4 regions of the Lysinibacillus sp. NPDC097868 genome follow, and region 3 is predicted to be linked to each of the others. Evidence: riboswitches for the same ligand, from Rfam matches in the RefSeq annotation. Region 3 holds a riboswitch; each other region holds the start of a gene.
The links. Region 3 has a riboswitch for S-adenosylmethionine ahead of metK (methionine adenosyltransferase). Riboswitches for the same ligand answer to the same signal wherever they lie in the genome.
Positions count from the first base shown of each region.

Region 1: it holds a riboswitch for S-adenosylmethionine, as region 3 does, so the genes downstream of both, ACIQXJ_RS09875 (YezD family protein) here and metK (methionine adenosyltransferase) in region 3, are expected to answer to the same signal.
Region 2: it holds a riboswitch for S-adenosylmethionine, as region 3 does, so the genes downstream of both, ACIQXJ_RS16450 (methionine ABC transporter ATP-binding protein) here and metK (methionine adenosyltransferase) in region 3, are expected to answer to the same signal.
Region 4: it holds a riboswitch for S-adenosylmethionine, as region 3 does, so the genes downstream of both, ACIQXJ_RS19505 (cyclase family protein) here and metK (methionine adenosyltransferase) in region 3, are expected to answer to the same signal.

Region 1 covers NZ_JBIWBS010000001.1:1,994,522-1,997,677, forward strand. Annotated here, with positions in the region: gene ACIQXJ_RS09860 (hypothetical protein) at 1-96, opposite strand, end outside; gene ACIQXJ_RS09865 (hypothetical protein) at 111-356, opposite strand; gene ACIQXJ_RS09870 (flavin reductase family protein) at 712-1,200, shown strand; gene ACIQXJ_RS09875 (YezD family protein) at 1,407-1,562, opposite strand; SAM riboswitch class I at 1,636-1,733, opposite strand; gene ACIQXJ_RS09880 (phosphopantothenoylcysteine decarboxylase domain-containing protein) at 1,948-2,622, opposite strand; gene ACIQXJ_RS09885 (LysR family transcriptional regulator) at 2,720-3,156, opposite strand, start outside.
Region 2 covers NZ_JBIWBS010000002.1:335,572-338,727, forward strand. Annotated here, with positions in the region: gene gcvH (glycine cleavage system protein GcvH) at 1-348, shown strand, start outside; gene ACIQXJ_RS16440 (toprim domain-containing protein) at 610-951, shown strand; gene ACIQXJ_RS16445 (thioredoxin family protein) at 965-1,276, shown strand; SAM riboswitch class I at 1,332-1,436, shown strand; gene ACIQXJ_RS16450 (methionine ABC transporter ATP-binding protein) at 1,521-2,549, shown strand; gene ACIQXJ_RS16455 (methionine ABC transporter permease) at 2,539-3,156, shown strand, end outside.
Region 3 covers NZ_JBIWBS010000001.1:2,908,795-2,911,950, reverse strand. Annotated here, with positions in the region: gene pckA (phosphoenolpyruvate carboxykinase (ATP)) at 1-1,397, opposite strand, end outside; SAM riboswitch class I at 1,600-1,718, shown strand; gene metK (methionine adenosyltransferase) at 1,974-3,156, shown strand, end outside.
Region 4 covers NZ_JBIWBS010000004.1:91,852-95,007, reverse strand. Annotated here, with positions in the region: gene ACIQXJ_RS19515 (VOC family protein) at 1-81, opposite strand, end outside; gene ACIQXJ_RS19510 (YuzC family spore coat inner layer protein) at 356-661, shown strand; SAM riboswitch class I at 771-872, shown strand; gene ACIQXJ_RS19505 (cyclase family protein) at 1,152-1,889, shown strand; gene ACIQXJ_RS19500 (DedA family protein) at 1,963-2,559, opposite strand; gene ACIQXJ_RS19495 (Cof-type HAD-IIB family hydrolase) at 3,117-3,156, opposite strand, start outside.

The DNA of each region.
Region 1 (3,156 bases), 910 kb from region 3:
GCTTATCGTATATTTATCAGGATTGTTGACTGCATCTTCCAAATCGTCGATAATTCTTTTTACAACAAATTCATTAATTGTTACTACTTCCATCATATATTCACCTCACATTAGTTTTTTGGATATAGTTGTCTAATATGCCCATCTTTAATCCCTAATACGTATTTAACACCATCTACTTGTCCCTCTACTCTGAACATACCATTTGTTCCTTTTTTGGCTAATATCGTATTATTTTGTTTAGCTATATTTAAAGCAATACTTTTTACATCATCTACACTTAAATTTTGATTATAAAACGATTGATTTCCCCTTATTGACCCATCCCAATATTTCGGGTGATGTCGAGTTAACATATGTGATTTGAAAATGCTTAACTCATTCAATAGGCGAAGAATCAATAAATCAAGCATTTTTTATTAAGTAAATACAATTCAAATTTTCAGAAAATTATAATTATAAATTATTGCGGAATTTCTATCATATGTCATTAATATAGTCAATAAATAAAATAAGTATCTCTTTAAAAACCTATATCAAATACCCATATTTAAGATCTCTTTCTCTTTTTAGAAATTTTTATATTATAACAACTGAATAATATACGCTTTACAGTTGCTGGATTATTTTGTAGGCTTTCCTTTATAGCAACAGAAAAATGAGTAAGAACAAACAACCTGTTTTCTCCATAAAATAATAAGAGGTGATTGTATGACGGACAAAGTAACTGCTTTTAAACAGGCTTTAGGTAATTATCCAACAGGTGTCACAGTTGTCACAGCTTACAATGATGTGAATGAACCGATTGGCTTAACGGTCAATTCCTTTGCATCTGTTTCCATAGATCCACTCCTTATCCTATGGTCATTGGACAAAAAATCGCAGCTGCATCCACTTTTTAGTAATACGAACAAATTTGCGGTAAATATTTTAGCGAACGATCAAACACATTTATGTACGGTATTTTCAAGCAAAATCCCTGACCGATTTGCGCAAGTAAAATGGTCTAATTCTTTACATGGTTTGCCAATATTACATGATACTTTAGCTACGCTGCAATGCGAAACATTTAAAAAAATTGATGCAGGAGACCATACGATTTTCATTGGTCATATTTTAGAAATTGATAATGCGCAGAAGGAGCCATTGCTTTATCATCGTAGGCATATTGGTCAAATCCCAACGAGCTTTTACGAATAAAATAAAAAGTAGGCATTTCAAATTTTATTTTGAGATGCCTACTTTTCTTGTTTGTAAGTTAAAAATATTTAGAACAAACTGCCCTTGCGTTCAATATTGGAACATGAACCAAGTTCATTGATGTTGCACATTAACTCAGGACACTATGTGGCGACAATAAGCTTAAAATTTGGTCCCGAGTTAATTTCTCTGCTTCTTTTAAAACTTTACTTTTTTTGAGGAAATCTTTGTTTTTCCAGTCGATTAATTTGGACAATAACTCCATCTTGAATGGTAATTTGCACTTCACCAAATTCTAAATTTTGAATAGCCTTCGCAATAACTTCTAATTTCTTATCATCAATCTTAGACAGTTGAGACATACGATACACCCCTTCTTTTTTTCATACTTTTGTGTATAAAAGAGATCCACGCATCAAGACGATTTGATGCCTCCCCTTATCTCTCAGATAACTTTGCTGGAGTTGGCACCGATTAACTCAGTTGCCGAGACTTCATTATGCCTCATTCCTCCAGACCTCTCGCGATAAGAGTTTACGTTTCTTGGAAATAATTCTATAATTCAGAAAACCTATTGTCAATATAAATATTATAAAACCTAGTTGAATACTATACAATAGCGAAAAAAGGTACATTTTTATTGCTCGAAAATTTCTCGAAATCCAACTTATGATCTTGAAAGCATTAGTATGAATGTTCAAAACATAAAAAAGCTGTGCAGAATTATATATTCTACACAGCTGCTCTTTATTCGTTTTGTAAGTATTCCATTAACACTTTTGCAGTTTCTTGTTTACCAATGACTCTGATAGGTTGTCCTTGTGCGGGTACAATCCAATGTGGCTCTTGTCCGCCATATAAAGATTGTGAACTATTGGCAACCATCAACTGTGCATCTGCTGTTTTCATACGAAGACGTGCACGGGACAGTAAAAACTCCTCATCGTCCGTTGCCTCTAGCTTAAATCCTACTAAAGTGACATTTGGCTGCCAACCCTTTATTTGCCCTAACACTTTTGGTGCTTTTTTAAAGTGAATAACAGGGGGCTCGTCAGACGGCATCTTCCCTGCACCTTCCATTAAATTCCCGGATTGATCGTATACTTTATCAATGACCCAATCAGAGCCTGCAGCTGCCATAATAACGATGTCTACTTGTTCATTTTGTACAGCATGACGAACCTTGTCACTTAAATCTTCAATACCTTCAAAGCGTACTGTACGCATTTTATCTTGATTAATCGGCAGTTGCGCAAAATAGCCATGCATATAGATGACGTCTGCACCTGCGTCTAGAGCTGCTTCAGCCAAATAACAGCCCATTGACCCCTTCGATAAATTCGTATGCCCTCGCACACGATCCCATTTTTCAAGTGTTCCCCCACTTGTAATGAGTACGGTTTTTCCTTGTAATGTCCCCACTCACACTCACCTTTTCTTTTCAAACTATCATTTTTGAAAAATAACAAATTAATAAGCAATCTACATGTTCTATTTTAACGTAAAAAGCTTAAATAACCTATTTCTTATTTTGTTCTTTTAGCCACACACTTAAAATTTCCGCAAACTTTTTAGTTACCGGTGAGGCTTGATGTTTCATCGCTAGCCCTATCGTACGATAACCACCTTGCTTTAGTGGGATAGCCCTTAATGAGGACGGTAATCGGTTAATCACTAATCGAGGTAAAATAGTAATGCCTAAATGGTGTGAAATCATCGAAATAATCCCAACCTCCTCCGATAGCTCAAATCGAATATTCGGTTTAACATGGTACTGCTCTAAAATTACTTTTACATCATTAGTTCCTCGATACGATGTCATTATAAAAGGCATGTCTTCTAGTTCAGTAATATCAATTTCTGAACGATTATAGAGAGAGCTTTGATCAGAAACTATACACAAAAGGGGGTCTTGGACCAATTCGATAAATTGAAATTGCTCCGATTTTTGACCGT
Region 2 (3,156 bases), on a different contig from region 3:
GAACACGAATGGGTAAAATTAGAAGATGGTAAAGTACGTATCGGTATTTCACATTTCGCACAATCTGAATTAGGAGATATCGTTTTCGTTGAGCTTCCACAAGTTGGCGACGAAATTAAAACAGATGATCCATTTGGAAGCGTAGAATCAGTAAAAACTGTTTCTGAATTATACGCACCAATTTCAGGTACTGTAGTTGAAGTAAATGCAGATTTAGAAGATAGCCCTGAATTCGTAAACGAATCACCATACGAAAAAGCATGGATGATCGTTGTAGAACCTGCTGATGCTTCAGAGATTGAAAGCCTTATGACTGCAGAACAATACGAAGAAATGATTGCAGAATAAACAAGCCTATAATAGAAAAACGTCGGCATACACACCGGCGTTTTTTATTATATAACACGAGTTATTAGTTGTTAATTTGATGTGTACAAAGCTAAACTCTGCAAGTAAACGATAGTATAGTGACTCACCAAAATGTTGTCCAAATTGCGAAGAGACATGTGGAAATGATTGTTAACAAGTAGATCTATGCATCGTGTTAAATCAATCAGGAAATTGCGATGAATTATTGTAGTAGATAACTGTCTAAATGGGGGTGGCGTGATGTTCGAAGGGAAATGTTTAATCGTGGAAGGCCGTTCGGATAAGCTTCAAATAGAACCTATTTTGAGTGAAGATGTTACAATACTTTGTACAAATGGTACAATTGGTGTGCATCAATTAGAAGAATTACTCGACCCATATGAGGGCTGTGAGCTATATACATTTTTTGATGCAGATGCATCAGGAGATAAACTACGAGCATTAATGGACAGACATTATCCTGAGGCGGAGCATTTGCGGACAATGCCTACTTATAAAGAAGTAGAAACTACACCGAGGAAAGTGCTTGCGATGATTTTATTACGCGCGCATTTTTCCATCCATAATGAATATATTTTGTAAGGTTGCGTGAAAAATGGAAGAATGGTCAAAAGAGCAGTGGGAAACGGCTGTAAAATCTGGTGAAAAAACGGCCTTTTATTTATATACACCGATGTGTGGAACATGTGCAGTTGCATCTAAAATGATGGATATCATAGAACAGTTACTGCCACAGTTAAAATTAGGTAAGGCAAATATAAATTTTTTAGAGCAAATAGCTTATGATTTTCAAATCGAAAGTGTACCTTGTTTACTCGTTAGCGATGGAGGAAAAGTTATAGAGAAGGTTTATGCATTTCAATCCGTACCGTTTTTATACGAATTGTTAAAAAAACCAATTGACTGAACTTTGCTAGCATGGTAAAGTAACAACTATATTAAAAACTATTAAATATATCGAACTCTTATAAAGAGCGGCGGAGGGAAGTGCCCTATGAAGCCCGGCAACCATCACATATGTGAAAAGGTGCCAAATCACTCAAAGATTTTTCTTTGAAAGATGAGAGAACGGTTTAGCGTATAAAGTACGTGACCCCTTCTACTTGTCTGTGAGTGAAGGGGTTTTCTATATGAGAAAAGGAGTATTCGCTATGATACAGCTTCAAAATATTACGAAGAAATACAAAACCGCAAATGGCGAATTAACTGCTGTTAAAGATGTCAATCTTACGATTAACAAAGGTGAGATTTTTGGCATTATCGGCTATAGTGGCGCTGGTAAAAGTACGATGATTCGTTTATTAAACGGTTTAGAAAAGCCGACAACAGGTACGGTGAAGGTGAACAATCAAGAATTTTCATCTATTAAGGGCCAAAAGTTGCGTGATGCTAGACAAAAGGTAAGTATGATTTTCCAACATTTTAACTTACTTTGGTCAAGAACAGTTGCTGAAAATATCGCTTTTCCACTTGAAATTGCAGGTATAGCTAAGAGTGAGCGAGACGCACGTGTGAAAGAACTTATAAAACTTGTTGGATTAGAAGGACGTGACAAGGCGTATCCATCACAGCTATCAGGTGGTCAAAAGCAACGTGTTGGCATAGCACGAGCACTTGCCAATAATCCTGAAGTGTTGTTATGTGATGAAGCTACATCGGCACTCGATCCAGAAACAACAGATGCAATTCTTGATCTGCTTGTCGACATTAACGAACGATTAGGCTTAACAATTGTATTAATTACCCATGAAATGCATGTAATCCGCAAAATCTGTCATCGGGTAGCGGTAATGGAGGCTGGAGAAATTGTAGAGCGTGGTGAAGTATTACAAGTGTTCCAAGCACCACAAGCGGCCATTACTAAAAAATTCGTTTCTCAAATTACCGATACGAAGGAAACCCAGGAGACAGTTGCACAGCTTAGAGTAAATTATCCAACGGGACACCTTGTTAAGCTTGTCTTTGTTGGTGAAAAAACAGAGCAGCCTGTTATATCGCATTTAGTAAAACAGTTTGATGTGGAAATAAGTATTGTCCATGGCAATATCTCACAAACTAAAAATGGTGCATACGGTACACTTATTGTACAAATTGATGGCACAGAGACAAACGTAGCAGCTGCTTTAAGTTATTTAAATACAGTTGAAGTACAAACGGAGGTGATTGCAAATGCTAACTAGTCTCTTTCCGAATGTCGACTGGGAAAAAATGTGGACAGCCACATATGAAACACTTTATATGACCACTCTTTCAACAGTCGTAACATTTATACTTGGTTTAGCCATTGGCATTATCCTCTTTTTAACGAGTCCACACCAATTATGGGCTAATAAAATCGTTAACTTTTTAACAGGATCGGTCGTTAATATATTTCGTTCGATACCATTTATCGTGTTAATTATTTTACTAATCCCATTTACAAAGTTTTTACTTGGGACAATCCGAGGAGCAAATGCAGCCTTACCAGCACTTATTATCGGTGCTGCACCATTCTATGCACGAATGGTATTAATAGCATTACGTGAAATTGATAAAGGCGTTATTGAAGCAGCCCGCTCAATGGGTGCTAAAACGTCTACGATTATTTGGAAAGTACTAATTCCAGAATCATTACCAGCACTTATTTCTGGAATTACCGTAACGGCTGTAGCACTCGTTGGGTATACGGCAATGGCTGGAATTATTGGTGCTGGCGGCCTAGGAAACTTAGCCTTTTTAGATGGCTTCCAACGTAATCGCCAAGATGTGACATTAATGGCAACTATTTTGATCTTAGTAGTCGTATTT
Region 3 (3,156 bases):
ACAGCATCTTGAGTCGTTTCAACGTTGTTTAGTTTACCATCAATTGCAGCACGTACCATTGTACGAGTGTAAGAAAGCTTCATACGGCTACCTGTACCGTATTCGCCACCAGTCCAGCCAGTGTTTACTAAGAATACTTGTGCGCCATGCTCATCGATTTTTTGACCTAACATTTCAGCATAAACAGTTGCTGGAAGTGGAAGGAAAGGAGAACCGAAGCATGTAGAGAATACTGGCTCTGGCTCTGTTACACCACGTTCAGTACCTGCAAGTTTAGATGTGAAACCACTTAGGAAGTGATACATTGCTTGTTCTTTTGTTAATTTACTGATTGGAGGTAATACACCAAATGCATCAGCAGTTAAGAAAACGATTGTTTTTGGATGACCTGCAACAGATGGATCAACAATATTTTCAATATATTGGATAGGGTAAGCAACACGTGTATTTTCTGTTAATGAAACATCATCGTAATCACAAACACGAGTTTCAGGATCTACAGCTACGTTTTCTAGTACAGAACCGAAGCGGATTGCGTTATAGATTTCAGGTTCTTTTTCAGCAGAAAGGTTAATTGTTTTTGCATAGCAACCACCTTCAATATTGAATACGCCGTTGTCAGACCAGCCGTGCTCATCGTCACCGATTAATTTGCGGTCAGGGTCAGCTGATAAAGTTGTTTTACCAGTACCAGATAAACCGAAGAATAATGCCACATCGCCAGCTTCACCTACGTTTGCTGAACAGTGCATTGATAAGATGCCTTGTTGTGGTAATAGGTAGTTCATAATACCGAAAATAGATTTTTTCATTTCACCAGCATATTCAGTACCACCGATTAGGATGATTTTCTTTTCAAGTGATACAATAATGAATGTTTCAGAAGATGTACCATCGATAGCTGGATCTGCTTTAAAGTTAGGAGCTGAGATAACTGTGAAGTCAGCAACATGAGAAGCTAATTCTTCTTGTGTTGGACGGATAAATAATTGATGGGCGAAAAGATTATGCCAAGCATATTCATTGATTACTTGGATGCTTAATTGTGAATCTTTGTCAGCACCAGCAAAACCGTTGAATACGAATAATTCGTCACGTTCTTTTAAGTATTTAACTACTTTTACATATAAGTTATCGAACACTTCCGAAGAAATTGGTTGGTTTACTTTACCCCAGTCAATTTTATCTTTTGTGCTTTCTTCTTCTACCGTATATTTATCTTTAGGTGAACGACCAGTGTATTTGCCAGTTTCTGCACGAACTGCGCCATCTACTGTTAACATAGCCTCACCACGAGATGTAGCTTTTTCCGCTAATTGTGGTACTGAAAGTTGAACGTTAATGTTCCCGCCGTTTAATAATTCCTTCAGTTCGTTTGCAATTTCTACTGAATTCATCGATTAAATACCATCCTTTTTTATAGTATTCCCTTGAGTTTGAGGGAGTTTTTCTTAATTTCAAAAATAGTATAACACAATTGCTTTAATAATCTATACTAATTCAAAAATTATTTTCGTGTTTTAAATAACTTTCAATAAAAAGTCATAAAATAATTGACAACGTTCGACCTTTTACGTAAGATGAGGAATTGAACGGATACTCTTATCCCGAGCTGGTGGAGGGTCAGGCCCTGTGAAACCCGGCAACCTGCATGAACTATTTCACGACATGCGCTGGTGCCAACCTGATGCAAGGGAAAAACCCTTGAACGATAAGAGTGAAAGGTTACGAAGTCATTATTCCTTTCCTCATGTAAAATACGTGAGAAAAGGATTTTTTTTATTTTCATAATGAATGTAAAGGTAAGTATATACAATTCTTTCCTTATTATAATGACGGATCTTTCGAAATCCTCATGTTAAAAGCAACAACGGCTTGAAAGTTCTATCCTTCAGGAGCGAACTTGACATGGGTAATGAGTACCGTATTAATTTCGCAAATGCTATTTGTAAGAGTAATAGGAGGAAAATCAAATGACAAACCGTCGATTGTTTACATCAGAGAGTGTAACAGAAGGACATCCAGACAAAATTTGTGATCAAATTTCGGATGCCATTTTAGATGCTATTTTAAAAGAAGATCCAAATGCACGTGTAGCGTGTGAAACAACTGTAACAACAGGGCTAGTATTAGTAGCAGGAGAAATCACTACTTCTACTTATGTAGATATTAAAGGTATTGTGCGTGATACAGTAGCAGAAATCGGCTATACACGTGGCAAATATGGCTTTGATGCTGAAAACTTAGCAGTACTAGTAGCAATTGGTGAACAATCACCAGATATTGCCCAAGGTGTAGACCAAGCATTAGAAGCGCGTGAAGGTTCTATGACTGATGCAGATATTGAAGCTATTGGTGCAGGTGACCAAGGATTAATGTTCGGTTACGCTTGTAACGAAACACCCGAGTTAATGCCTTTACCAATTAGTTTAGCGCATAAATTAGCTCGTCGTTTAACAGAAGTACGTAAATCAGGGGAGCTAGCATATTTACGTCCGGACGGTAAAACACAGGTGACAATTGAGTATGATGAACACAACATCCCAGTTCGTGTCGATACTATTGTTATTTCAACACAGCATGACGAAGAAGCGTCACTTGAGCAAATTCAATCAGACTTAAAAGAGTTAGTAATAGCACCAGTAGTACCTAGTGAGTTATTAGATGCTCAAACGAAATATTTCATCAACCCAACAGGTCGTTTTGTTATTGGTGGACCTAAAGGAGATGCTGGACTTACTGGACGTAAAATCATCGTTGATACATACGGTGGCTATGCACGTCATGGGGGTGGCGCATTCTCTGGTAAGGATGCTACAAAAGTAGACCGTTCTGCTGCATATGCTGCTCGTTATGTGGCAAAAAATATTGTTGCTGCTGGTTTAGCAGAACGTGCTGAAGTCCAACTTGCTTATGCCATTGGTGTAGCACAACCAGTATCAATCGCAGTAGATACATTTGGTACAGGAAAAGTAAGCGAAAGCGAAATCGTAAAATGGGTTCGCGAACTATTTGATTTACGTCCAGCAGGCATCATTAAAATGCTAGATTTACGTCGCCCAATTTACAAACAAACGGCTGCTTATGGTCACTTTGGTCGTACAGATTTAAATGTGCCTTGGGAAAATACGGACAAGGCAGATGCATTAAGAGAAA
Region 4 (3,156 bases), on a different contig from region 3:
AAACCCAAGGCCATCACGATAAAATGCCAACGATTCTACCATATTTTTTACACCCAATGTAATTAAATTTAAACGATTCATCCCATCTGCCCCTTTTCTACATTATCTATTACTTATTCTACTATTTTAGTTAATTTCCCTTTATCTCCACGACCATGGTACACGCTCCATATAAAAGATGACCCTCAACACAAAACATAATGCTGCTACATAAGATACACTAAGATATTAGCTATGGATTGGAGGAATTCTGCTGTATTACAATCCTTATCCGTATTATGTTTATGTAAATCATTATCCAAATTGGGGCATTTCTAATTCGCCTTTACCGCATCATTTGCCGGGACAACTTGCGATGCCCACATCTCCAAACCCTAATCCGTACCCGCCTATTAATACATTGAAGTTGAAGACATCTGCCAAACAAATTCAGCCAATTATGCAGCAGGCCCAATTACTGACAGAGAAAATTGAAGGGTCTGATCAATTTGCACATGATCTTAAGAATGCCGCACAGCTTTCCAAGCAAGATGAAGTGCAAAAACTCATTTCTTCAGCGGGCGTTACGGCGAAGTTTGAAGCGAAATATACGCCAGATAATATTCGAATTGTATTATCAGAAGGTGGGTGCTGTAGTATAGCGGTAATTTTATATTGGTGATAAAGAAGGCTTCTTATTTTTTATAACCGTGCAATCCTATAGAACTTGTAAACTATTTATAATTATGCTAAAGTATTTGGTATTACTATTTCTGAAAATTCATATATTTTTCTTATCAAGAGAGATGGAGGGATTGGCCCTATGAAGTCTCAGCAACCAGTCTTAGGCATGGTGCTAATTCCAATTTGCGAACTTCGCAAAAAGATGAGGAGACTGACTTCAGTTACACGAGGGTCCTCTTCTACAAGTAGGGCTCTTTTTTTATTTTATTTTAAACAAGAGTTAATTTCATAATAGTTTTTATAAGAGAAATCACGAACATTTGAATGGAGCGGAAGCGGAAGGCGGCGACCCATGCGGCTCGGTGCCTGCCTGCAAAAAGCATCCGCCTTTAGCGTAATGATGGGAATAATCATATTTTTTTCTTCAATGTTCGTATTTAATGATGAAATTGATTCACCACTTATCATAAAGAAAGCAGGGAATAAAAATGACAAATGAACTTTTACAAGCATTGCAGCTATTAAAATCTAAGCAATGGGTCGACTTAACACACACATTCGGACCTAACTCGCCTCATTTCTTTATGTTTGAAGATGCCAAATTTGAAACGCTATTTTCGCATAATGACGGCTTCCTTGCTCAACAATTTACGTTTCCCGGGCAATATGGAACACATATCGATCCACCTATCCACTTTGTTTCAGATACACGCTACTTAGACGAATTAGAATTAAAAGAACTTGTCCTACCGCTAATTGTTATTGATAAGTCTAAGGAAGCTGAATTGGACAATGACTTCACGTTACGTGTACAAGATATTTTAGATTTCGAAGCAGAATATGGAGAAATTGAAGCAGGTACATTTGTTGCACTGCGAACTGATTGGAGTAAACGTTGGCCAGATAAGGATTTGTTTAATAATAAAGATAAAGACGGTCATAACCATATTCCAGGTTGGGGATTAGAAGCGTTGCAGTTTTTATTTACAGAACGAAATATCAATGCAATTGGTCACGAAACGTTCGATACAGATTCAGCGGCAGATTTCCGTAAAAACGGTACGCTGGATGGCGAATACTTTGTACTAGATCAGGATACATATCAAATTGAACTAATGACGAATTTAGATAAGCTACCAGCAAAAGGAGCAGTCATTTTCAATATTGTGCCAAAGCCTGAAAAAGCATCTGGATTCCCTGTACGTTCATTTGCGATTTTGCCTTAATTCTATACAAAAATGGTCTGCCTCAAATGCCATTATAAACATTTGTAGCAGACCTACTTTTAACAGGCTGTATTCATTTAATAGTATTTCTTTTTTTAAATAAATAGTACACAATCAGCATTAGTATTATAAATAACAATATTGCGAATAGGCTGTATTGAGATAAATACATACCAACAAAACGCCACTTATTTCCTAGCACTTTCCCTAAAGTAATAAATGTGAAAGTCCATACGATTGCACCTGCATACGCATAAACAGCAAACTTTTTATAAGGATAATTATTAATTGCTGCAATATATGCTGTAAGATGACGAACGCCAGGTATAAAGTATCCAATTAATAATAGTACAGGCCCTATCTTTTCAAACAATTTTTTCGTAAACTCAATTTTTTTTGCAGTTATATGAATTTTCGGCCCATATTTTTGTAATAACGGCAAACCGAATCGACGACCAACAAAGTAGCTGAGAGTGATGCCTCCTGCAGCTCCCACCGCAGCACTTATTAATGCAGGAATATGCTCTAAATTTTCTCGATAAACATTATACCCTACATAGGTTAAAAAAATTTCGTCAGGAAGTGGCAGCCCGACAATCCCTCCAACTAGTATAAGAATAATCCCAAAATACCCGTAATGTTCAATAAGAGATTGCACGTGATGCACCATTTTTTACCCCACCTAAAGCCTTAATTTTCCCATTACCTTAGCTTAACATAAGCCTCTTAAAGTCAATTATTTCCAACAATCACTTTTGCATAGGTTTAATCATTATTGCATGTATATCAATATTGTACAATCATCACAACTTTATTTTTGTTAAATTCAGTTTTCACAAAAAACCCTCTCTACCGTATCTACGTATCTCTTTCAGCGCTAATTTCTATTTATGATGATTCCATATCCCTTACTGTAGCTCAAGTCAAAACGCCTTATTTCATTAGTGACTGATGTGCTGACTAAAAAAACAATACTTACGACAATGGCAACTAGAACATCTACCACAATCATTATCTATAATTTATTCATACAATCTAATAACATTCCTGTCTATCCAACAAAATATAATCAATACTGTGCACATACTATGGCAAAAAGCCATCTATAGCTAGCTAATGTAGACTAATAATCTTTAAATAGACAACAAAAAGAAAAAACGAGAGATATTCTCCAATAGACGTGATTACGATGGCGATATTATTTCATTCTTTATCATATTTATTACCTTAGATAAGCTGTAGCTTACGTAATGCATAATCTATGCCA